4 regions of the Azospirillum sp. 11R-A genome follow, and region 1 is predicted to be linked to each of the others. Evidence: riboswitches for the same ligand, from Rfam matches in the RefSeq annotation. Region 1 holds a riboswitch; each other region holds the start of a gene.
The links. A riboswitch is a leader RNA that binds a small molecule or an ion and turns the genes downstream of it on or off. The one in region 1 is predicted to bind thiamine pyrophosphate.

Region 1 (5,694 bases):
GGATGACCAGACCCTGGATGACCATCACCAGCTCGCGGTTGATCGTCGGGTATTCGAAGGACAGCTGGCCGCCGCCCTGCGCCAGAACACCGAACAGCAGTGCCGCCAGAATGATCCCGACCGGATGGTTGCGCCCCATCAGCGCCACGGCGATGCCGACGAAGCCGACGCCGCCGGTGAAGTTCAGGATCACCCGGTGCTGCACGCCCAGAATCTCGTTCACGCCCACGAAGCCGGCGAGCGCGCCGGAGATCAGCATGGCGATGACGATGTTGCGCGCCGGCGAGATGCCGGCATAGACCGCCGCCCGCTCGTTCCGGCCGACCGTGCGCAGCTCGTAGCCCCAGCGGGTGCGGCGCAGGAAGATGTGGAACAGAACGCAGCAGGCCAGCGCCCACAGGAAGGACAGGTTCAGCGGCGAGGCCGGGATGGCGATGCCGAACCAGCCCAGCGCCCGGTCCATCGACGGCAGCCAGACGCCGGGATCGAACTCGCGCGTTTCCGGCGACTGGCTGCCGGGGCGGATCAGCACGTCCACCAGCAGCCAGGTCATGATCGACGCGGCGATGAAGTTGAACATGATCGTCGTGATGACGATGTGGCTGCCGCGCTTGGCCTGGAGCCAGGCCGGGATAAAGGCCCAGGCGGCCCCGAACAGGGCCGAGGCCAGCACCGCCAGCACCGCCACCACCGGCCAGGGCCAGCCGGTCAGCGCCAGCGCCACCAGCCCGGCGCCGAGCCCGCCCAGATAGGCCTGCCCCTCGCCGCCGATGTTGAACAGCCCGCAATGGAAGGCGATGGCGACCGCCAGCCCGGTGAAGATGTAGTCGGTGGTGTAATAGAGGGTGTAGCCGATGGCCTCCGGGTATCCCAGGGCCTCCGACAGCAGCAGCGACAGCACGTCCACCGGATTCTCGCCGATCACCAGGATCACCAGCCCCGACAGCACGAAGGCCGCGACGAGGTTGAAAACCGGCAGCAGCGCATACCCGACCCAGCCCGGCACTGCGCCCGGCTGGCCCTTCCCCGATCCGCTCAGCAGCACCGGCGTCTCCTGGATTGCCCCTTGCCGGGGATTCTTAACCGCCAACGCTCTGCCGACCAAGCATTTCATGGTGCGGGGAATCCAAGCATCGCCTGGAGTTGGAAGGATTACAAAAAGTCTTGCCGCAACGCAGCATTCTGGCATGCTTCTTACCCATAGAAATTTTATGGCTATGGAGCATGACCGATGCCGCTCGACATCCCGCAGACCTTTCGCCACCACGTCTTCTGCTGCGCCCAGCAACGTCCGCCCGGTCATCCGCGCGGCAGCTGCGCCGCCAAGGGGGCGCATTCGCTGTGGCAGCGGCTCGATCAGAAAATCCAGGGCAAGGGCGTGACCGACATCGGCATGGCGATGACCGGCTGCCTCGGCTTCTGCTCCGCCGGGCCGCTGATGGTGGTGTATCCGGAAGGCATCTGGTACCGGCCGGAAACGCCGGAGGACATCGACGAGATCGTCGACTCGCATCTGGTCAACGATGCGCCGGTCGAGCGGCTGGTGATGGTACTGACGCGTTGAGGCGAGAGGGGGGCGCACGAGCCGGCTCTTGACCTTGGCTGCGCCTACCAGACCTGCGGTTGCGGCATTGGGACGCGGGCGCATTTGCCCATAATGTGGGCAGACCCCGCCATTGCCGTTCCGAACCGAGTCCATGACCGACGCCGAAACCGCCGACCTGCTGCCCGCCGAGGCCGATTCGGTTCCCTATGCCGTCGGCTGCTTCCTGGGCGCGATCCTGCTGTTCGCGGCGATGGACACGCTCATCAAATTCCTGACCGCCGATTACCCGGTGCCGCAGCTGATGTTCGTGCGCTCGCTGGTCGCCTTTCTGCTGGTGGGCGGCTACACCCTGACGTGCGGCGGCGGGATCGCGGCGATGCGGACGCGGCGGCCCCTGGGGCATGTCTGGCGCGCCTTCGCCGGGCTGATCTCGATGGGATGCTTCTTCTATGCCTTCCGCGAACTGCCTTTGGCCGACGTCTATGTGCTGAGCTTCGCCGGTCCGCTGTTCATCACCGCGCTGTCGGCGCCGCTGCTGGGCGAGCCGGTGGGCTGGCGCCGCTGGGCCGCCGTGGTGGTCGGGTTCGGCGGCGTGGTGGTGATGGCGCAGCCGTCGGCCGGGGCGCCGCTGGTGCCGGTGCTGGTCGGGCTGTGCGCCGCCCTGTTCTATGCGCTGGCCGCACTGGCCGTGCGCGGCCTGTCGCGGACGGAAACCAGCGCGTCCATCGTGCTCTACCTGCTGCTGACGACGACGGTGGTCAGCGGGGCGCTGGCCGTGCCGGTCTGGACGGCGCCCACCGCTTTCGCGCTGGGGCTGATGGCGCTGGTCGGGGCCATCGGCGCCGGGGCGCAGGTCCTGCTGACCCAGGCCTTCCGCCGCGCGCCGCCGGCGGTGGTGGCACCCTTCGAATATACCGGCATGGTCTGGGCCAGCCTGTTCGGCTGGCTGGTGTTCGGCGACCTGCCGACGGAGCCGGTCCTGGCCGGCGCTATGGTGATCATCGGCAGCGGGCTCTACATCCTGCATCGTGAAACCATGGTGGCGCGCCGCCGGTTGGGTTCTTGACAGGACAGGGCCGGCGGCGACACTCTCGCCGCCTGTTCACGGCTGGGGTGCCCGTGCGGATGCCGGTTCGGTGGTCGCACGGGCTGAGACAACACCCATCGAACCTGATCCGGGTCATGCCGGCGAAGGGAGCCGACCGGAACCCGACGGACCCGCTGAAAGCTGCTGCAAAGCGCCCCGTCCCCTCCGCGTCGCCCCAACCGCCGGCGCGTGTCGAGGAGTTTTCGGTCATGCGGCGCACGCTTCCCCTCCTGATCGGCCTGCTGGCCGCATCCTCCTGCCTGTCGTCCGTCTGTCTGTCGTCCGCCGCCCGTGCCGACGACACGCTGTCCTTCCCGGTGCTGGTGCCGCTGACCGGCTTCCTGTCGCTGGAGGGCACCAGCCAGCGCAATGGCGCCGTCCTGGCGCTGAAGCAGACGCCGGCCGGCGTCGCCATCGCCTCGGAGGTCGTCGACACCGGCACCTCGCCCGAAGCGGCGGTGACGGCGCTGGAGCGCGCGGCCGGCCGCGGCACGGTGGGCGCGGTCGCCGCCAGCATGCTCGGCACCCAGATGCTGGCGATGCTGCCGCTGGCTGGCGAGCTGAAGCTGCCGCTGGTCACCGTGTCGGGCACCGCCTCGATCACCGAGCAGGGCAATCCCTGGGTCTTCCGCTTCTTCCCCGGCGACGCGGTGACCAAGGCCGCCCATGCCCGCTATGTGGTGGAGGAGCTGGGCAAGCGGCAGCCGGCCGTCATCTACCAGACCACCGCCTACGGCCAGAGCGGCAAGGCCCATCTCGACGCCGCCTTCAAGGCGCTGGGCGTCACGCCCGTCTTCGAGGAGGGGGTGGACCCGGCGGCCAAGGATCTGCTGCCGGTGCTGACCAAGGCGCTCGCCGCCAAGCCGGACGTGCTGGTCCTGCACCTGCATTCCGGACCGACCGCGCTGCTGCTGCGGCAGGCGGCGTCCAGCGGCGTGACCCTGCCCATCGTCGCCGGCTCCGCCATGCATCAGCCGAGCACCGCCGCCCTGCTGGAACCGGCGGAGCTGAAGGGCGTCTGCGCCGAGACAGCGGCCTCGCCGATTTCCGGCGGCACGCCGGAGGTCAAGGCCTTCACCGACGCCTACCGCGCCGCCTTCGGCAAGGAGCCGGACGCCTTCGCGCTCGGCCAGTATGACGGCATGACCATGGTGCTGGAGGCGGTGAAGGCCGGCGCCCGGTCGCCGGACGCGATCCGCAAGGCGCTGTCCGCCGAGAGCTTCAAGGGCCTCGCCATGACCTACAAGTCCGACGGCAAGGGCAACATGGCCCATTCCGCCGTCATCGTCTGCTATGACGGGGCCAGCCGCGTGCCGGTGCTGGTGAAGCGGTACGACGACCCGACGCTTGCGGCGAAGTGAGCGGATGGCGGCGCTTCAACTGCTGGTCAACGGGGTGGCGCTGGGGGCGGCCTATGCCCTGGTGGCGCTGGGCTTCGTGCTGGTGCTGAACGCCACCTCGGCGGTGAATTTCGCCCAGGGCGATCTCGTGATGGCCGGCGGGTTGCTGGCGGTGGCGGCGGCGCCGCTGATCCCGCTGCCGGGCATCGTCCTGCTGCCGGTCGTTCTGGTGCTGATGGCGGCGCTGGGGCTGCTGCTGGCACTGGCGGCTTATCTGCCGCTGCGCCGCCGGCCGCCGGTCTCGGTCTTCATCAGCACCATCGCGGTTGGCATCATCCTGCAGAACGGTGCCGCCATTCTGTTCGGGCCGGAGCCGCGCGCCGCGCCGCCTTTGTTCGGCGACGACACGCTGCACATCGCCGGGCTGGCGGTGCCCGAGCAATCGCTCGCCATCGTCGCGGTGGCGGGGCTGCTGATCGGCGCGCAGCAATGGGTGTTCGCCCGCACCCAGCTCGGCCGCCGGCTGCGCGCCACGGCGCAGGATCCGGAGATGGCGCGGGCCTGCGGCGTGCCGGTGACCGCGATGATCCTGGTGACCTTCGCCATCGGGGCCGCCTGCGCCGGGGCGGCCGGGCTGCTGCTGGCCAACCGCTATTTCGTCACGCCGACCTCGGGCGGCGACCTGATCCTGAAGGCCTACATCGCGGTGACGGTGGGGGGCTGGGGCTCCGTGCCGGGTGCGGTGGTGGGGGCGCTGCTGATCGCGTTGTTCGAGGTGGGGGTGTCGTCGGTGCTCTCATATCCGGCGGCGCTGGGGGCCTTGTACCTGACGCTGCTGGCGATTCTGGTGCTGCGCCCGCAAGGGCTGTTCGGCGAAGCGGTGCGGCGCCGTGGGTGAACGTCGGCCGGCAGTCATTCTCATCGCTGGCGCGCTTGCCCTTCTGGTTTATGCGCTGGCCTTCGCGTCCCCCTATGGCCTGCGCGTCCTGACCGTCGCCGGGGTCTATGCGCTGGCGACCTTCGGATTCCAGATCGTCTTCGGGCTCGGCGGTGCGCTGTCGCTGGCGCAGGGCGCCTTCTTCGGCGTCGGCGGCTATGTGACGGGCATCCTCGGCAGCCGCTACGGGCTCGGTTTCGAAGCGACCTTCCCGCTGTCGATGCTGGTACCGCTGCTGCTGGCCCTGCCGGTCGGGCTGGCGGTGCTGCGGTTGGAGTCGCATTACTTCGCCCTGGCGACTCTCGGCATCGCCCAGGTCCTCCATCTGCTGGCGGTCAACCTGCCGGAGCTGACCGGCGGCTCCAACGGGCTGGCCGGAGTGCCGGCGGTGGTGCTGTTCGGCTGGGCGGTGCCGCGCGGACTGCCGATGGCCGGGCTGGTCTGGGGGCTGGTCGCTCTCGGCGGCCTGATCGGCTGGCGGCTGGCGCGGGGAAGGCTCGGCCGGTCGCTGGCGATGCTACGCGACGACCCGCTGGCGGTGGCAACGCTGGGGCTCGACGTCGGGCGGCTGCGGCTGATCGGCTTCGGCATCAGCGCCCTGTTCGGCGGGGCCGCCGGGGCGCTGGCCGTCCACACCCAGCGCGTCGTCTCCCCGGAGGTGCTGGAGTTCCCGGTCATGGTCTCCATCCTCACCATCGCCATCGTCGGCGGTCGGGGGCGGATGGCCGGGGCGGTGCTCGGCGCCGTGCTGCTGCTGCATCTGCCGGAATGGTTCCGCTTTCTG
Region 2 (5,694 bases), on a different contig from region 1:
CACCCGCTCGCCCGCCCGCACCGCCGCGGATTGCGCGACGACGATCAGGTCGGCATAGGCGGCGCGCTCGGCCAGCAGATCGACGTGGTCGCCCTCTTCGACCGTCCAGTCGTAGGGCAGTCCGTCAAGCGACTTGCGGACCTCCTGCTCGATCCGCTCGGCATTCTCGTGGGCGATTGCGGTCGCCTCCGCCATGAAGCCGTAGGAGGCGGCGCGGCCGGTGGCGCCCGCCGGCATCGACACCGGGGTGGCGATGTAGAGCGCCTGGATATGGGCGGAGAAACGCTTGGCCAGGGCCGCCGCCACCGCCAGACGGCTGGCGTGGGCGTCGTCGTTGGCCATGTGCAGCAGGATGGTCTTGATCGGCATGCCCTCGCGTCTCCCAACATTATGATCGGTCCACCATCAGCCGGCGGAGCGGTTTCCCTCTAGGTAACGCTCCGCCGGGGTCGATGGCAATGTCGGTGGATGGCAGGGGCCGTGGGAGACCGTTACTTCACCACCACCGCATACTGGTCGACCGGCGCCACCGCCTTGATCAGACCGCGGGCCTTCAGGAACTCGGCGAAGCGGGTGTAGCGCTCGGCATCCAGCGCGGCCGGGCTGTGGGAGAAGCGCGGCAGCGTGTCGGCCCAGGCGCGGCGGTTCAGCTCGTCGTTCAGTTCGGGCCGACCCTTGACGAAGGCAGCCTGCGATTCCTCCGGATGGTTCAGGATGTAGAGCGTCGCCCGCTCCACCGCCGCCAGGAAGCGCTTGAAGCGCGGGTCGTTCACCTTGTCCTTGCGGGCGACCAGAATCAGTTCGTCATAGGGCGGAACACCCTCTTCCTCGGGATAGAAGGCGCGGCCGGGGTGCTTCTCGATCTCCATCTGGTTCAGTTCGAAGTTGCGGAAGGCGCCGACCACCGCATCGACCTGGCCCGACAGCAGCGATGGCGAGAGGGAGAAGTTGACGTTCACCAGCTCGACGTCCTTCAGGCTCAGCCCCTGCTTCTCCAGCATGGCGCCCAGCAGAGCGTCCTCGAAGCCGGCGATGGAATAGCCGACCTTGCGGCCCTTCAGATCCTTCAGCGTCTTCACCGGCCCGTCGCGCAGCACGACGACGGAGTTCAGCGGCGTGGACACCAGCGTGCCGATGCGGACCAGCGGCAGCTCCTCCGCCACCTGCAGGATCAGCTGCGGCTGGTAGGAGACGGCGATGTCGGCGCCGCCGGCCGCCACCAGCTTCGGCGGGTCGTTGGGGTCGGCCGGGGCGGTCAGGGTGACCTCAAGCCCGGCATCCTTGAAGAAACCCTTCTCCTGCGCCACCACCAGCGGGGCGTGGTCCGGGTTGACGAACCAGTCCAGCATCACGGACAGCTTGTCCTGGGCCAGCGCGGGAAGCGAGGTCATCAGGCCGGCGGCGATCAGGCCGGCGGTGAAAAGATGCTTCATCGGGTGTCTCTCCCCCTTCAAGGGTTGGCGTCTTCGGCAGGTTGGGTATCGGGTTGCCAGGGCAGGGCACGGCGGGCCAGCGCATCGACGGCGGCGTACAGCGTCACCGCGAACAGCCCCAGCACCAGCACGGCGGCGAACAGAAGATCGATCTGCATGCGGGCATTGGCGTGCAGCATCAGGTAGCCAAGTCCGGAGGACGACCCCACCCATTCGCCGATCACCGCCCCGATGGGCGCCACCGCGGCGGCCACCCTTACGCCGGACCAGAAGGCGGGCAGGGCGGCCGGCAGGCGGATGCTCCACAGGATCGCGGCGGGCGAGGCGCCCATGGTGCGGGCAAGGTCGAGCCAGCCGGGATCGGTGCGCCGCAGCCCGTCGAACAGCGCGGTCGTTACCGGGAAATAGATGACCAGCACCGCCATGGCGATCTTGGACGCCATGCCATAGCCGAGCCACAGCACCAGCAGCGGCGCCAGTGCGAAGACCGGGATGGCCTGGCTGACCAGAAGCAGCGGCATCAGCCAGCGCCGTGCCGTGCGGAACCGCGCGAGCAGCAAAGCGCTGACCCCGCCCAGCGCCACGCCGGCCACCAGCCCGATCAGAATTTCGGCCAGCGTGGTCAGGCCATGGGTCAGCAGCAGAGGGGCCTGCCGCTGCATGGCGTCCGCCACCGCCAGCGGACCGGGCAGCAGGTAGCGCGGCAGCCCGGTGGCCCAGACCAGCGCCTGCCAGCCGGCGACCAGCACCAGCAGGGTGATCGCGCCGCGCAGTAGCGCCTTCATTCCGCCAGCCTCCGCAACAGTTCGGCCTGATGCGCCAGCAGGTCCGGATCGTCGACCCGGCGCGGCACCGGGCCGGAGGGCTCCAGCGCCGGCCCCATGATGGCCGGCCGGCCGGTCATCACATGCAGGCGGTCGCCGATACGCAGCGCCTCCAGCGGGTCGTGGGTGACCATCAGGACGGTGCGGCCGGCCAGCGTCTCCGCCGCCGTTTCCTGCAAGCGCAACCGGGTGATGGCGTCGAGCGCGGAGAAGGGCTCGTCCATCAGGACCAGCGGCTTGTCCTCCATCAGGGTGCGGGCCAACGCCACGCGCTGCTTCTGCCCACCGGACAGGGCGGCGGGACGGTCGCGCTCGCGCCCCGCCAAACCGACGCGATCCAGCAGCGCGCGGGCCTGCTCCACCCGCGCCGGATCGGGACGGCGGTGGCGCAGCCGGTCGCCGAGCAGCACATTGTCGAGAACGGTCAGCCAGGGCAGCAGCAGGTCCTGCTGCGCCATGTAGGCGATCCGGCCGGCCAACGGCCGCCGGTCGCCGGTGACCACCTCGGTCGGCGGCTCCGGCTCGGCCAAACCTGCAAGGATGCGCAGGAGCGTGGTCTTGCCGACGCCGCTCGGCCCCAGCAGGCAGGTGGTCCGCCCGGCCGGCAGCTCCAGCGTCAGGTCGGAGAACAGGAGCGTGCCGCCATAGGTCAGCCGCGCGCGCGCGATGGTCACCGAAAGCGGCGTCATCGCAGGCACGCGGGCATGCATCGTGGAGTGGCGGAGATGGAAAGGGTGCGGTCCCGCATCACTGATCCCTACGCCGGCATGAACCGGATCAGGTTCCAGGGGTCGTCCCGCAACAGGACCTCTCAGCCGCCCATCGGCTCCCCCCAGTGAAGGCGGCGACTATAGGCGCGGACGATCCGTGACCGCAAGCATTGCCGGATGCCGCTTCCAGCATGCGGAAGCGGGCGGCTTGACCGCACCGCCGCGGCGCCTAGTTTCTGACGGGCATCGAGGAGTGCCCGTCCTGACCACGCCCTTTCGCACACCGCTGTTCATCGGCGGGGAAATCTACCGCGGCTCGACCTATGGGCCGAAGCATCCGCTGGCGATTCCACGCGTGTCGACCGCCATCGACCTCAGCCGCGCCATGGGCTGGCTGCCGGACGAGGTCTATCTCGACACCCATGTGGCGAGCGAACGCGAACTGGCGCGCTTCCATACCGCCGACTACATCGCCGCGCTGAAGCGGGCGGAGGCCGAGCAGCGGGTCGACGAGGCGACCGCCACCCGCCACAATCTCGGCAAGCTGGAAAATCCCGTCTTCGCCGAGATGTACCGGCGGCCGGCCCATAGCAGCGGATCGGCGTTGCAGGCGGCCAGGATTCTCGGCGACCGGCCGGCCGGTCTTGTCTATGCGCCGGCCGCCGGGACGCATCATGCGCGGCGCGACCGGGCCAGCGGCTTCTGCTATTTCAACGCGCCGGTTCTCGGCATTCTGGAACTGATCGACCATGGGCTGGAGCGGGTCCTCTATGTCGATCTCGACGCCCATCATGGCGACGGGGTGGAGGAGGCCTTCGCCGACGACGACCGGGTGCTGACTGTGTCGATCCATGAGGATGGGCGCTGGCCCTACACCGGCAAGGCGGAGGAACGCGCCGGCGGCATGGCCCGCAATCTGCCGGTGCCACCGGGCTTCAACGACAGCGAGATGGAGCATGTGATGGAGGCGGCGGTCCTGCCGCTGGCCCGTGCCTTCCGTCCGCAGGCGATGGTGATCCAGACCGGTGCCGATGCCTTGGCCGAGGATCCGTTGAGCCGGCTGGAGTTGTCCAACCGCGCGCTGTGGGATGCTGTGGCGGCGCTGCTTCCGCTGGCGCCGCGGGTTCTGGTGGTCGGCGGCGGCGGCTATAATCCCTGGTCGGTCGGGCGTTGCTGGGCCGGGATCTGGGCGGTGATGAACGGCATCGATCCCGCCGTGCGGCCGACGGCGGAGGCGGTGGCGGTGCTGCGCGCCCTGACCTGGAACCGCGCCGCCGGCCGCAATCCGCCGGACCATTGGTTCACCACGCTCGGCGACGAGCGGCGTCCCGGACCGGTGCGGGACGCGGTGAAGCGGGTGGCTGAGACTGCCATGTCCTGAAGGATGGCGCTGTCCTGACCCACAGCCGGCCGACTCATTCCGACGAATTTCGAACCAACCTGTGACGATTCGTTGACGGGGTCGGATTGTTCGTTGATTCTCTTTTTTACTGCGCCGGTGCAGCTTCCGCGTCGGGTGATGCGGGCTTCGGCAGGATTCGCGGGCAGGATTTGCGGTAGGAGGACGGCCGGGCGGATGTCGAACACGACGCTGTTCCTGATCGCCATCGTCATCATCATGCTGGCTGCCGTCCCGGTCGCCATGATGCTGAAGGATTTCCTGCCGAACATCATGGAAAAGAGCAGCGGCCTGGATCAGGTCGAGAACCGCATCTACGTCCTGCATGCCGAGGCGCAGGACCTTCAAAACCGGGTGAACCATCTGGTCCAGCGCCGGAACAGCCAGTCTTCCGACCGCAACCGGCTGGAAAGCGATATCCGCAAGGCGGAAAAGCAGGTCCGGGACCTCTCGGACCAGCCGCCGATGTTCGTGCATGAGGTCGGCGACCCGCAGGCCGGGCTGATGAAATTCGTCGCGACGGTGACGCAGGAGAAGGCGTCTGCCGCTGCCCGCGCCGCCGGTGAGCGGGCGCAAGTCAACCCCATCTGGCGCTGCACGAACGTGGCCGAGGTCTGGGCGTCCAGCTTCGACGAGGCCAAGCAGATGTGCGATGTGGCCTTCCCGTTCAAAATGGGTTTCCAGAAGACGTTCATGCGTGGCGATGCGCGGGCCGGAGGCAAGGCCGCCGGCAAGGGCGTGCCGACGCCGCCCGCCACCGCCCGGGCGAAGGTGGGCGGCGTCACATGATGATCAACTTCATCATCGTCCTGGCCATCGTCGCCATCGGTGCCTGGCTCGGCAACATCCTGATGAGCGTCGAGCAGAGGGTGTCGCAGGCGCGCCAGCGCGTCCGCGGCGTCCGCAACAACCTCGACAAGCTGGATGCCACCATCCACCGCCTGCATCGGGAGGAGGAGACCCTCCATGCCGAAATCGAGGAACTGACCCGGGAGATGGTGGAGCTGCGCAAGAAGCAGACGGAGGTGCAACAGCGCCTGACCGAAGCGCAGTCGAAGCGTCGTCCGCAGATCCTGATCCTGACCGACCGGCGCAATCCCGGCGACAAGGAATGGCTGGTCACCGTGGTGAACCAGCAGATCGGCGAGATCGATGCTGCCCACCCTCTGGCCGTCGAATGGGCACGGGGGCGCCAGTATCTCGTCTGGGCGGAGTCGGACCGCGAGGCCGGCGAACGTGCCAACCGCCGCTTCAGCGCCCGGCCCGGCTATCAGGTGCGGTCGGTGGCCCCGGTGAAGGAAGATCTCTACAGCGCCAGCCCGGCCCAA
Region 3 (5,694 bases), on a different contig from region 1:
CCTGACCGGCCTGCATCTCGATCCCGCCGAGTTCCGCGGGCGGGGCGGGGCCTTCGCCACCGTGGCGCTGTCCAGCATGCTGGTGCCGACCCTGCTGGGCGGAGCCCTGGGCTGGTGGCTGGCCGGCGCCTTTCCCGCCATGACCGGCAAGCACGCCACCCCCGGCCTGTTCGCCGCCGGCTTCGGCATCTGCGTCGGCGTCACCGCCCTGCCGGTGCTGGGCGCCATCCTGCGCGAGATGGATTTGCTGGGCGACCGGGTGGGGCGGCTGGCGCTGGGCTATGCCGCGGTGAACGACGCGCTGCTCTGGCTGCTGATCACCGCGGTGCTGGCCTGGTCGACTGCCGACGGGGAGAACGGCGGCGGCGATGCCTGGGCGGTGGCGAAGGTCGGCCTCTTGGGCTTCGCCTATGTCGGGGCGACGGTCCTGCTCGTGCGCCCGCTGCTCGACCGCCTGCTGGAGCGGGTGGCCCCGGACGGGCGGATGGGCGACACCGCGGTGGTGGTGACCTGCGCGGCGCTGCTGGCGTCGGCCGCGGTGACCGAACTGATCGGGTTGCATTACATCCTGGGCGCCTTCATTGCCGGCAGTGCGATGCCGCGCCGCTATGCGGCGGCGATCCTCGACCGGCTGGAGCATTTCGCCACGCTGATCCTGCTGCCCTTCTTCTTCACCCTGACCGGGCTGAAGGTGAACCTGACGCTGGACGATCCGGCGCAATGGACCGTCTTCGCCCTCGCCAGCCTCGCCACCATCTCCGGCAAGATGGCCGGCACCACGCTCCCCGCCCGCTGGACCGGCGAAAGCTGGCCCGATGCGCTCCGGCTCGGCACGCTGATGCCGTGCAAGGGGTTGATGGAGGTCATCGTCCTGACCCTCCTGCTGGAGGCCGGCGTGCTGTCCGGCCCCTGTTTCTCGGCGATGGTGCTGATGGCGGTGGCGGTGACCGCGCTGACGCAGCCGATGACGCGGCTGGCCGGATTGTGGCGTCCAGCCGGCGGCACGGCCACCGCAGCCGCGGGAGGCCGTCACGGGGGTGTGTGACCGTTAAATTGCCCCCTAGGCAACCGGCCGGCCTTTCCGTTAAAGAAGCCCGACACTCCACCCCGACAAAGGGCATCCTCCCGTGCAGACTCCCACCCGTGACGAGTGGCTCGCCAAGGCCCGTACCCTGTCCGAAGCGCTGCCCTACATGCGCCGTTATGCCGGGAGCACCTTCGTCATCAAGTACGGCGGCCACGCCATGGGCGACGCCAGCCTGGCGGAGCTGTTCGCGCGCGACATCGTCCTGCTGAAGCAGGTCGGCATCAACCCGGTGGTCGTCCATGGCGGCGGCCCGCAGATCGGCCAGATGCTGGAGCGGCTGAAGATCAAGTCCAGCTTCATCGACGGCCTGCGCGTCACCGACAAGGAGACGGTCGAGGTGGTCGAGATGGTGCTGGCCGGCTCCATCAACAAGCAGATCGTCGCCGCCATCAACAGCGCCGGCGGCCGTGCCGTCGGCCTGTCGGGCAAGGACAGCAACCTGATCACCGCCCGCCGTCTGGAGCGCGTTCAGCGCGATCCCGACAGCAACATCGAGCGGGTGCTGGACCTGGGATTCGTCGGCGAGCCCTACAAGGTGAACCCGCAGATCCTGCATGCGCTCGCCCAGTCGGACATCATCCCGGTGATCGCGCCGGTCGGCTTCGACGTGAACGGCGACACCTACAACATCAATGCCGACACGGCGGCCGGCGCGGTCGCGGCGGCGGTGAAGGCGGCGCGCTTCTTCCTGCTGACCGACGTCGCCGGTGTGCTCGACAAGGAAAAGAAGCTGATCGAGAAGATGTCACTGGAGGATGCCCACAAGGCCATCGCCGACGGCACCGCTTCGGGCGGCATGATCCCGAAAATCGAGACCTGCATCGGCGCGGTGGAGCAGGGCGTCGATGCCGCTGTTATCCTGGATGGCCGCGTGCCGCATGCGCTGCTGCTGGAGATCTTCACCGAGGGCGGCGCCGGCACCCTGATCGGCAAGGCCTGACGCTGTCCGAAGGGGACTGTCATGGGGGACCGATGAGCGATCTGCGCAAGGAGTTGCTCCGCCAGATGAAGGCCATCCGGGAGAGGATGGACCCGAAGCTGGTGGAGCGTGCCAGGCTGGCCGCTTTGGGCAAGGTCCCCTATGACAGCGATGCGGCGAAGGAGGCGGTCGGCCATTTCCTCGACGCCAAGCGGGACGGCGGCGCCTTCCGCCGCAAGCTGGAGCAGGCGCTGAAGGACGAGGGCGCGTCGCTCGACCTCGATGGGGAGAAGGCGCCGCCCCCGGCGAAGCCGCGGCGCGGTGGCCGCGTCACCTAGGTCGGGCGCCCGAACCGCGCCAATGCAAGGAGCACAGCCTTGCTGCATGTTTTCGTCAATGACGGCGGTCTGCTGCGCTGGGACAGGGAGGCCGCGGACGAGTCGGTCCCGTTCCCCGAGTCCGCCGTGTGGCTGGACCTGATCAACCCGACGCCCGACGAGCTGACGCGGGCGGAGGCGCTGATCGGCACCGGCCTGCCCACCCGCGAGCAGATGGCGGAGATCGAGGAGTCGAGCCGCCTGCGCGTGGCCGGCGGTGCCTTGACCATGACCGTCACCGCACTGGTCTGGGCCGACACCGACGAGCCGCGCATCGCCACCGTCAGCTTCGTGCTGGCCGGCCGGCGGCTGGTGACCATCCACGACATCGATCCGCAGGCCCTGCTGGCCTTCCGCCGCCGCGCCACCCATGGGCAGGTGTCCGCATCCCGCGGCGAACTGGTGCTGGCCGCACTGGTGGACGGGATGATCGACCGCACGTCGGTCGTGCTGCGGCGGACCGGAGTGGAGATGGATGCGCTGAACCGCCGCTATTTCCGCGGGCGCAAGCTGCGCTCCCGCGGCGAGACGCTGGACGACGCGCAGACGCTGAAGCGCATCGGCCATGCCGGCCATCTGATCGGCAAGGCGCGGATCAGTCTGGCCAGCCTCACCCGGATGACCGACTTCCTGGCGCGCGGCGATGGCTGGAACGCCGGCAAGGCGACTCGGCGCTGGGCCAAGACCACGCTGCAGGATCTGCGCGGGCTGGACCAATATGCCCGCTTCCTCTCCGGCAAGGTTGCCCTGGCGCTCGACACCGCTCTGGGCCAGATCAATGTCGAGCAGAACGAGATCGTCAAGATCGTGTCGGTCCTGACCGTCCTGCTCTATCCGCCGACCCTGGTCGCCAGCATCGGCGGCATGAACTTCACCGAAATGCCGGGCAGCCAGTCGCCCTTCGGCTATGCCAGCGCCTTGGGGCTGATGCTGTTGTCGGCCTTGCTGCCGATGGTCTATGTGCGGTCGAAGCGCTGGATGTAACGCATTTCCACAATATGGCAGGCGGATCGTCCGCAGCGCTTTCCTTTTGACACGACCGTCCGTCGGCGGCAGGATGGGCCGCATTCCAGGGGGGTCCCGACAGGGGGCTGAGATACCAACGGCCGGACGGCGCACTGCGCAAGCCGGCAGCGTGGTGACCCTTCGAACCTGATCCGGGTCATACCGGCGAAGGGAGGGACCTCGTGACGGGCCGAATCTCGCCCCGTCCGGCCGTATCGGCCCCGCCATGTCGGGGAACCATTCCGAAACGGCCCGCACGAAGATACCGCACCTCCGTCCGCAGTCCCGGGTTTGTCCGCCCAACTCCGACGGAGAAACCCAATGCCTAAGGACTTCAACGAGAACGCCATCCGCATTTCGACCGGCCCGCTGCCGTCGTCGCGGAAAATCCATGTGCCCGGCACGCGCTTTCCCGACCTGCGCGTCGCCCTGCGCGAGATCGCGCTGTCGGGCGGCGAGCCGCCGCTGACCGTCTATGACGCCTCAGGCCCCTACACCGACGAGTCGGTCGCCATCGACGTGCGGGCCGGCCTGTCCAAGCACCGCCGCGACTGGATCCTGGCGCGCGGCGATGTCGAGCCCGCCGACAACGGCGTGCTGCGCGCCAAGGACGGCGTGGCGGTGACCCAGATGGCCTACGCCCGCGCCGGCATCGTCACCGCGGAGATGGAGTACATCGCCGTGCGCGAGAATCTCGGCCGCGCCGCAGCACTTGAGGCTACCCGCGACGGCGAGGATTTCGGTGCCGAGATCCCCGACTTCATCACCCCGGAGTTCGTCCGTGACGAGGTGGCGCGCGGGCGGGCGATCATCCCGTCCAACGTCAACCACCCCGAGTCGGAGCCGATGATCATCGGCCGCAACTTCCTGACCAAGATCAACGCCAACATCGGCAACTCCGCCGTGACCTCCTCCATCGAGGAGGAGGTGGAGAAGATGGTCTGGTCGATCCGCTGGGGCGCCGACACCGTGATGGATTTGTCCACCGGCGCCGACATCCACCAGACCCGTGAATGGATCCTGCGCAACTCCCCGGTTCCGATCGGCACCGTGCCGATCTATCAGGCGCTGGAGAAGGTCAAGGGCAAGGCCGAGGACCTAACCTGGGAGCTGTTCCGCGACACGCTGATCGAGCAGGCGGAGCAGGGCGTCGATTACTTCACCATCCATGCCGGCCTGCGGCTGGCCCACATCCCGCTGACGGCCAAGCGGGTGACCGGCATCGTCTCGCGCGGCGGCTCGATCATCGCCAAATGGTGCCTGGCGCATCACCGCGAGAATTTCCTCTACGACCATTTCGCCGACATCGTCGAGATCTGCCGGACCTATGACGTGGCGCTCTCGATGGGCGACGGGCTGCGGCCGGGCAGCCAGGCCGATGCCAACGATGCCGCCCAGTTCGCCGAGCTGGAGACCCTGGGCGAACTGACGAAGATCGCCTGGGCGCGCGACGTGCAGGTGATGATCGAAGGGCCGGGCCATGTGCCGATGCACAAGATCAAGCACAATGTCGAGAAGCAGCTGGCGCTGTGCGGCGAGGCGCCCTTCTACACGCTGGGGCCGTTGGTGACCGACATCGCGCCGGGTTACGACCACATCACCAGCGCCATCGGTGCGGCGATGATCGGCTGGTTCGGCACGGCGATGCTCTGCTACGTCACGCCGAAGGAGCATCTCGGTTTGCCCGACCGCGACGACGTGAAGGCCGGCGTCATCGCCTACAAGATCGCCGCCCATGCCGCCGACCTTGCCAAGGGTCACCCGGCGGCGCGGTTGCGCGACGATGCCATGTCGCGCGCCCGCTTCTCCTTCCGCTGGCTCGACCAGTTCGCCCTGTCGCTCGATCCCGACACGGCGATGGCCTATCACGACGAGACCCTGCCGGCGGAAGGCGCCAAGACCGCGCATTTCTGTTCGATGTGCGGGCCGAAATTCTGCTCGATGAAGATCACGCAGGAAATCCGCGACGCCGCGGAATCCGGCATGGCCGAGATGTCGGAGAAGTTCCGCCAGTCGGGCGGGGAAATCTACCAGCCGGCAGCAGAATAAAGTCTGGCGGGGGGCGGGTTGCCGCCCCTTCCGTCAGTCCGCGTACCGGATCTCCAGCACTTCGACTTGCTCCATCCCGGCCGGGGTGCGGACATCCACCAGATCGCCCTTCCGCGCCTTCAGCAGGGCGCGGGCCATGGGGGAAATCCAGCTGACATGGCCGCGGTCGGGGTCGACCTCGTCGGCGCCGACGATGGTGATGGTGTTCTCCGCCCCATCCTCGCGGGCATAGGTGACGGTGGCGCCGAAGAAGACCT
Region 4 (5,694 bases), on a different contig from region 1:
TGACCGCGACGCTGGAACGGCCGCGGCAGGAACGGATCGTGCTGACCGATCTGAGCGCCGACCAGATCGCCGCCCGCGCCTCCGCCCCCGAACTGCCGCCGGAGGTGCGTCAGGCGCTGACCACGCTGGCCGGCCTGCGGTCCGCCGTCGCCGAGAAGGAGCGCCGCATCGCCGAACTGGAGCGCGAGCGGACCGAGCGCATCGCCGACCAGGACCGGCTGCGCGAGAACCTGAAGGCCCTGCCGGCCGGCAGCGACCTGCACAAGCGCACGCTGGCGAAGATGGCGGAGGCGGAAAACCGGCTGGACGGCCTGGCCCGCGACCTGACCACCGCCCGCACCGAGGCGGAAGCGGCGCGGCAGACCTTGCGGGAGCGGGTGAAGGCTTTGGCGATCTGAAGAGATGAGGGGGGCGGGTTCCTCCGCCCCCCTTTCAGGCTTACGTTCTTACAGCGTCGTCGCGCTGCAATAGGCCCAGTCCTCGCCCTGCAGGCCGAAGAAGGCGGCGACCGGCTTGCCGCTGGACCGGTCGACGACGACGCGGAAGCGGCTGCCGGTGCAGGTGCCCTGGGTCTGCTTGGCGACGGGGACCTTGACGTGCTTGGACTTCAGGCAGGCTTCCGACATCTTCGGCGGGTTGGCCGGGCCGTCCACCTTCTTGCCGTTCAGCACCATGTAGTAAGTGGTCGCCTGCCCGCCCTTGACGTCGGCCTTCACCTCGATCTTGCCGAAGCGCGACTTGTAGAGGCCGGCATCCTGTTCGCCGTCCGGCGCGCCGCTGGGCAGCGAGCGGAAGGAGATGGCGGCGCAGGAGGGCGGGTCCTTGGCCTCGGCCGGGGCGGCGGCCAGAACGGCGATGCCGCCGGCCAGCAGCAGGGCGGCAGGCACGGACAACAGACGGGCAGACAGCATGGAAAAGCCCTTTCGAACCGGTTGAAACGTCATTTCGGCATCACGCAGAAGGTGGTCTGCTGCATCAGGGCGCAGTCCTTCTCGACGCCGCCGTCCAGCATCGACACCTCGACCTGGGTGATGACCAGGGTGCGGCCCGGCTTCACCACGCGGGCGCGGGCGATCATGACGTCGCCCTTGGCCGGCGACATCAGGTTGATCTTGAACTCCACCGCCAGCACTTCCGCCCCGGCCGGCATCAGGCTCAGCGCCGCATAGCCGCCGGCATTGTCGGCCAGCGTGCTGACCATGCCGGCATGGAAGAAGCCGTGCTGCTGCGTCAGGTCGGCACGGAAGGGCAAGCGCATCTCGCAGAAGCCCGGCTCCATCGCCGCCAGTTCGATGCCGAGCGTCTTGCAGATCGGCTGCTGTTCGAAGGACGCGAAGCAGCGCGCCTTCCAGTCGGGAGTGCGGGGTTCGAAAATGGCGGGCAAGGGAAGGGTCTCCGGCAGAGGGGTGCCAAGGGGGAGGGGCGCCAAGGGAGGCGGTGCGCCACAGCCTGCGTCAGCCGCCCCGCCGGATCAAGCGGCCGAACGGAGTGCGCGTCACCTTGCCCACCTCGGCCGCCCTCCGGTTGCTCCGCAATTGGCCGGTATCAGCCGCCGATCAGGCCCATCTGCGGGCTGGACGGTTCGGCATGGGCGCGCATCGGCATGCGGCCGGCCAGATGGGCGGCGCGGCCGGCATTGACCGCGTCGCGCATCGCCGCCGCCATCCGCACCGGGTCGCGCGCCTTCGACACCGCGGTGTTCAGCAGAACGGCGGCGCAGCCAAGCTCCATCGCCAGCGCCGCGTCGGACGCGGTGCCGATGCCGGCATCCAGCACCACCGGCACCGGGCTGCGGGCGCAGATCGTCTCGATGGCGTGCGGGTTGCGGATGCCCATGCCGGAGCCGATGAAGGCCCCCAGCGGCATCACCGCCGCCGCCCCCAGGTCGGCCAGCTTGCGGCAGGTCACCGGATCGTCGTTGCAATAGGGCAGCACGACGAAGCCGTCATTCACCAGCTCCTCGGTGGCGCGCAGCAACTCCTCCACGTCGGGATAAAGCAGTTCGCGGTCGCCGATGACCTCCAGCTTGATCCAGGACGTGTCCAGCGCCTCGCGCGACAGCTGGGCGGTCAGCACGGCCTCCTTTGCGGTCATGCAGCCGGCGGTGTTGGGCAGCAGCCCGACCGGCCCGTTCGGGCGCCGGGCGGTGGCGCGGGCCAGCACGTCGACGAGGCTTTCCGAATAGCCGTCCAGGCTGATGCGGCGGATCGCCAGCGTGACCAGTTCGCTGCCGCTGGCCGCCAGCGCGTCGAGCATCACCTGCTGGTTCGGATAGCCGGCAGTGCCGAGGAACAGCCGCGAGCCGAGGCTGCGCCCGGCGATGGTGAGGGTGTCGGTGGGCATGGGGAGAGCCTTTTGCAAAAGCCCTCTCCTCTGACTGGCCTGGGGAATTCCCCCTCTCCCCCGGGGGGGGGGGGAGAGGGGATCCTTCCCGGGCTGGTCACGGGAGAGGGAAATTCAGGGTCAGCCGCCCTGGATGGGGCGGACGATTTCCAGGCTGTCGCCGGGCTGAAGCGGAGTCTCCGGCCAGCGGCGGCGGGGGACCACGGCGCCGTTCAGAGCGACCGCGACGCCGAGTGTTCCGGCGGCGATGCCGCGCCCGGCCAGGAACTCGGCGACGGAGGCGGCGGACAGCGGCTCTTCGCGGCCGTTGACGCGGATGGCTTCACGTGAAACGGCGGTCATGCGGCGGCTCCCGCGGCGACGAAGCGGTCGGCGGCGAAGGGGCGCAGCAGCGGGTCGGTCTCGCCGGTCAGCACCAGACGGGCGATGCCGTCGGCGGTCACCGGGGTCAGCAGGATGCCGTTGCGGTGGTGGCCAGTGGCGTGGATCAGGCCGGGAATGCCGCTCTCGCCCAGGATCGGCGCATCGTCACGGCTGCCGGGACGGAAACCCGCCCACGCTTCCTCGATGGGCAGCTCGGCGATGCCCGGCAGCGCCCGCCACGCTCCTTCCAGCAGGGCGAACTGGCCGCCGGCGGTCAGGCGGTCGTCGAAGCCGCGCTCCTCCGTCGTGGCGCCGATCAGCAGCCGGCCGTCCAGCCGCGGGATCAGGTAGGTGCCGGGCGTCCACACCACATGGCGCAGCAGCGGCTGACGGGGGTCCATGCGCAGGCAGACCATCTGCCCCTTCACCGGACGTACCGGCGGCTTCGCGGCGGGCGGCAGCCCAGGCACCCCGGCCGACCACGCCCCGGCGGCCAGCACCACCTGGTCGGCCCGGTGCAGCGTCTCAGCCAACCGCACCCCGACGGCGCGCCCGCCCTCCACCGCCAGCGCCACCTCGCCGCACCGCTCATGCAGATGGGCGCCGGCAGCCTCGGCGGCGCGGCGCAAGGCGGCTGCGACCTTGCGGTTGTCGACCTGATGGTCGCCGGCACAGAACAGGGCGCCGGCAACACCCGGTTGCAGGAAGGGTTCGCGCCGCCGCACCTCGGCCCCGTTGAGCCACTCCACCGGCAATCCCAGATCGCGCTGGAACCCGTGCAGGAAGCGGACCTTCGCGGCATCGTCGGCGGTCAGCGCGATGACCATCGTGCCTTCGCTGCGCAGGTCGACGGCCATGCCGCTCGCCGCTTCGAGATCGCGGGCGAAGTCCGGCCACAGGGCCTGCGACGCGCGGGTCAGCGGCAGCAGCCCCTCCTCACCCGGCTCGGTTTCGACACAGGCGGCCAGCATGCCGCCGGCGGCATGGGTGGCGCCGCGCCCGGCCTCCCCCCGCTCGAAGACATCGACGCGGCAGCCGGCCGACGCCAGCCTCCAGGCGATGGCGAGGCCGATGCAACCGGCGCCGATGACAGCAACGGAAGGACGGAGTCCCGGCGCGGAAACGGAATATGGATGCGGTTCTGGCGCATGGATCATGCGGCGGCTCCCTTCGCTGGAATTACCCAGACAGGTTCGATGGGTGTGTTCTCAGCCGCGCGACCACCGCACGGCACCCCAGGCCTATGGATTGCCTTATGCCAATGTTCCGCTGGCCCCACAAGCGGAATCGACCGTCGCCCGGCCCGCCGCATCTGCCTGCAGCCCAACCAGACGATGGATGCGGCGACAGGCCGCAGCCGGATACGGAGTCCCCCCGACAGGAAACGCTACCAATCGGCAGCTAAATTGTCGGCAAAATGAGCCATACCCGGGCACTCACAGCAGAAAACGGGCGCCGCCAATGCGCGGGATGAACAACAAAGACGACCGAGGATTCGCCAGCATGCTGTCTTTCTTCCGCTCGGACTCCCCGACCTCCCCCGTCCCCGGCACCCCGGTCGGCACCCCAGCCGGCAGGTCCGAACCGGCAGCGCACGCCGCCGGACCGGCGGAACAGCCGATCCGCAGCCTGTGCCTGCCGGCGGGGCAGATCGGTGCCGCGGCGCTGGACGGGCTGAGTTTCGCCGCCGGGGCGCCGGCGCTGGTCGTCGGCTTCGTGTCGCCGCATGTCGATTTTGCCGCCACCGCGCGGGCGGTCCGCTCCGCCCTGCCGGCGGCGACCCAGCTGGTGCTGGTCTCCACCGCGGGCGAACTGTGCGCGACCGAGGGCCAGCCGCTCTACCGCAAGGCCGGTGACCGCTGGGACAGCGTGGTGCTGCAATCCTTCAGCCCGCGCCTGCTCGCCGGGGTCAGCATCCAGTCGGTCCCGCTGCATTGCGACGACCTGCGCGGCGGCCGCCCGACGCGCGACGTGCCGGCCCGGGTTGAGGCGATCCGCGGCGAGCTCGACCGCATCCGCGTCCCCTTCCCCGTCGACAGCCACGACACGGTGGCGCTGACCTTCATCGACGGGCTGTCGGCCAGCGAAAGCTGGTTCATGGAGGCGGTCTACCGCTCCGGCCATTTCCCCTGCCTGTTCATCGGCGGCTCGGCCGGCGGCAAGCTCGACTTCCGCAACACCCATCTGTTCGACGGCCAGCGCGTGCTGGAGAACGTGGCGGTGACGATCTTCCTGAAGATGGCGCCCGGCATCCGCTACGGCATCTTCAAGTCGCAGAATTTCCGGCCGACCCAGACCCGCTTCGCCGTGGTCGACGCCGACCCGATGCGCCGCATCGTGCGCAGCGTGATCGACCGCGACGGCTTCGAGGTCGTCGGCTTCATCGACGCGCTCGCCAAATCCCTGCGCTGCAAGCCGCAGGAGTTGCCGGGCAAGCTGGCGAAGAACACCTTCGCCATCGAGATGGAGGGAGAGCTGTTCGTCCGCTCCATCTCCGGCTTCGATTTCGAGAAGGGGGAGGTCGCCTTCTACTGCGACGTCAATCCCGGCGACTCGCTGTGCCTGGTGGAGGCGACCGACTTCGTCCGCCAGACGGAGGACGACCTCTCGGCCTATCTGCGCAACAAGCCGCGGCCGGTCGGCGCCATCCTGAACGACTGCATCCTGCGCCGGCTGAACAACCCCGACCAGCTGTCGCGGGTCCATGCCTTCGACGGGCTGGCCGCCGCCGGCTTCTCCACCTTCGGCGAGCTGCTGGGCATCAACATCAACCAGACCCTGTCGGCGCTGATGTTCTTCGAGGTGCCGCCCGGCGCCGCCTTCTCCGACGACATGGTCGACCGTTTCCCGGTGCATTACGCCCGGTTCCAGAGCTATTTCATCGCCACCCGCTACAACCGGCTGGAGCTGCTGAGCCGCATCCGCAACAGCGTGATCGAGCGGATGCACAGCTATCTCGACGCGCTGGTGACGCTGACCGGCGGCGTG

Region 2: linked by a shared signal. The riboswitch ahead of VH569_RS15865 (ABC transporter ATP-binding protein) and the one ahead of VH569_RS23905 (ABC transporter substrate-binding protein) in region 1 are both predicted to bind thiamine pyrophosphate.
Region 3: linked by a shared signal. The riboswitch ahead of thiC (phosphomethylpyrimidine synthase ThiC) and the one ahead of VH569_RS23905 (ABC transporter substrate-binding protein) in region 1 are both predicted to bind thiamine pyrophosphate.
Region 4: linked by a shared signal. The riboswitch ahead of thiO (glycine oxidase ThiO) and the one ahead of VH569_RS23905 (ABC transporter substrate-binding protein) in region 1 are both predicted to bind thiamine pyrophosphate.

What each region holds. Positions count from the first base shown of each region.
Region 1 is NZ_JBCEBL010000020.1:87,374-93,067, forward strand. It holds gene VH569_RS23890 (ABC transporter permease) at 1-1,045, opposite strand, end outside; gene VH569_RS23895 ((2Fe-2S) ferredoxin domain-containing protein) at 1,232-1,564, shown strand; gene VH569_RS23900 (DMT family transporter) at 1,698-2,612, shown strand; TPP riboswitch at 2,646-2,760, shown strand; gene VH569_RS23905 (ABC transporter substrate-binding protein) at 2,843-3,994, shown strand; gene VH569_RS23910 (branched-chain amino acid ABC transporter permease) at 3,999-4,871, shown strand; gene VH569_RS23915 (ABC transporter permease subunit) at 4,864-5,694, shown strand, end outside.
Region 2 is NZ_JBCEBL010000010.1:109,461-115,154, forward strand. It holds gene VH569_RS15850 (universal stress protein) at 1-369, opposite strand, end outside; gene VH569_RS15855 (ABC transporter substrate-binding protein) at 492-1,433, opposite strand; gene VH569_RS15860 (ABC transporter permease) at 1,451-2,218, opposite strand; gene VH569_RS15865 (ABC transporter ATP-binding protein) at 2,215-2,946, opposite strand; TPP riboswitch at 2,994-3,100, opposite strand; gene VH569_RS15870 (acetoin utilization protein AcuC) at 3,221-4,348, shown strand; gene VH569_RS15875 (hypothetical protein) at 4,421-5,155, shown strand; gene VH569_RS15880 (hypothetical protein) at 5,152-5,694, shown strand, end outside.
Region 3 is NZ_JBCEBL010000003.1:354,099-359,792, reverse strand. It holds gene VH569_RS07410 (cation:proton antiporter) at 1-1,045, shown strand, start outside; gene argB (acetylglutamate kinase) at 1,128-2,027, shown strand; gene VH569_RS07400 (hypothetical protein) at 2,060-2,344, shown strand; gene VH569_RS07395 (magnesium transporter CorA family protein) at 2,384-3,367, shown strand; TPP riboswitch at 3,445-3,579, shown strand; gene thiC (phosphomethylpyrimidine synthase ThiC) at 3,710-5,437, shown strand; gene greB (transcription elongation factor GreB) at 5,471-5,694, opposite strand, start outside.
Region 4 is NZ_JBCEBL010000037.1:6,163-11,856, forward strand. It holds gene VH569_RS31425 (hypothetical protein) at 1-398, shown strand, start outside; gene VH569_RS31430 (hypothetical protein) at 447-911, opposite strand; gene VH569_RS31435 (PaaI family thioesterase) at 941-1,384, opposite strand; gene VH569_RS31440 (thiazole synthase) at 1,546-2,343, opposite strand; gene thiS (sulfur carrier protein ThiS) at 2,464-2,685, opposite strand; gene thiO (glycine oxidase ThiO) at 2,682-3,863, opposite strand; TPP riboswitch at 3,855-3,954, opposite strand; gene VH569_RS31455 (methyl-accepting chemotaxis protein) at 4,210-5,694, shown strand, end outside.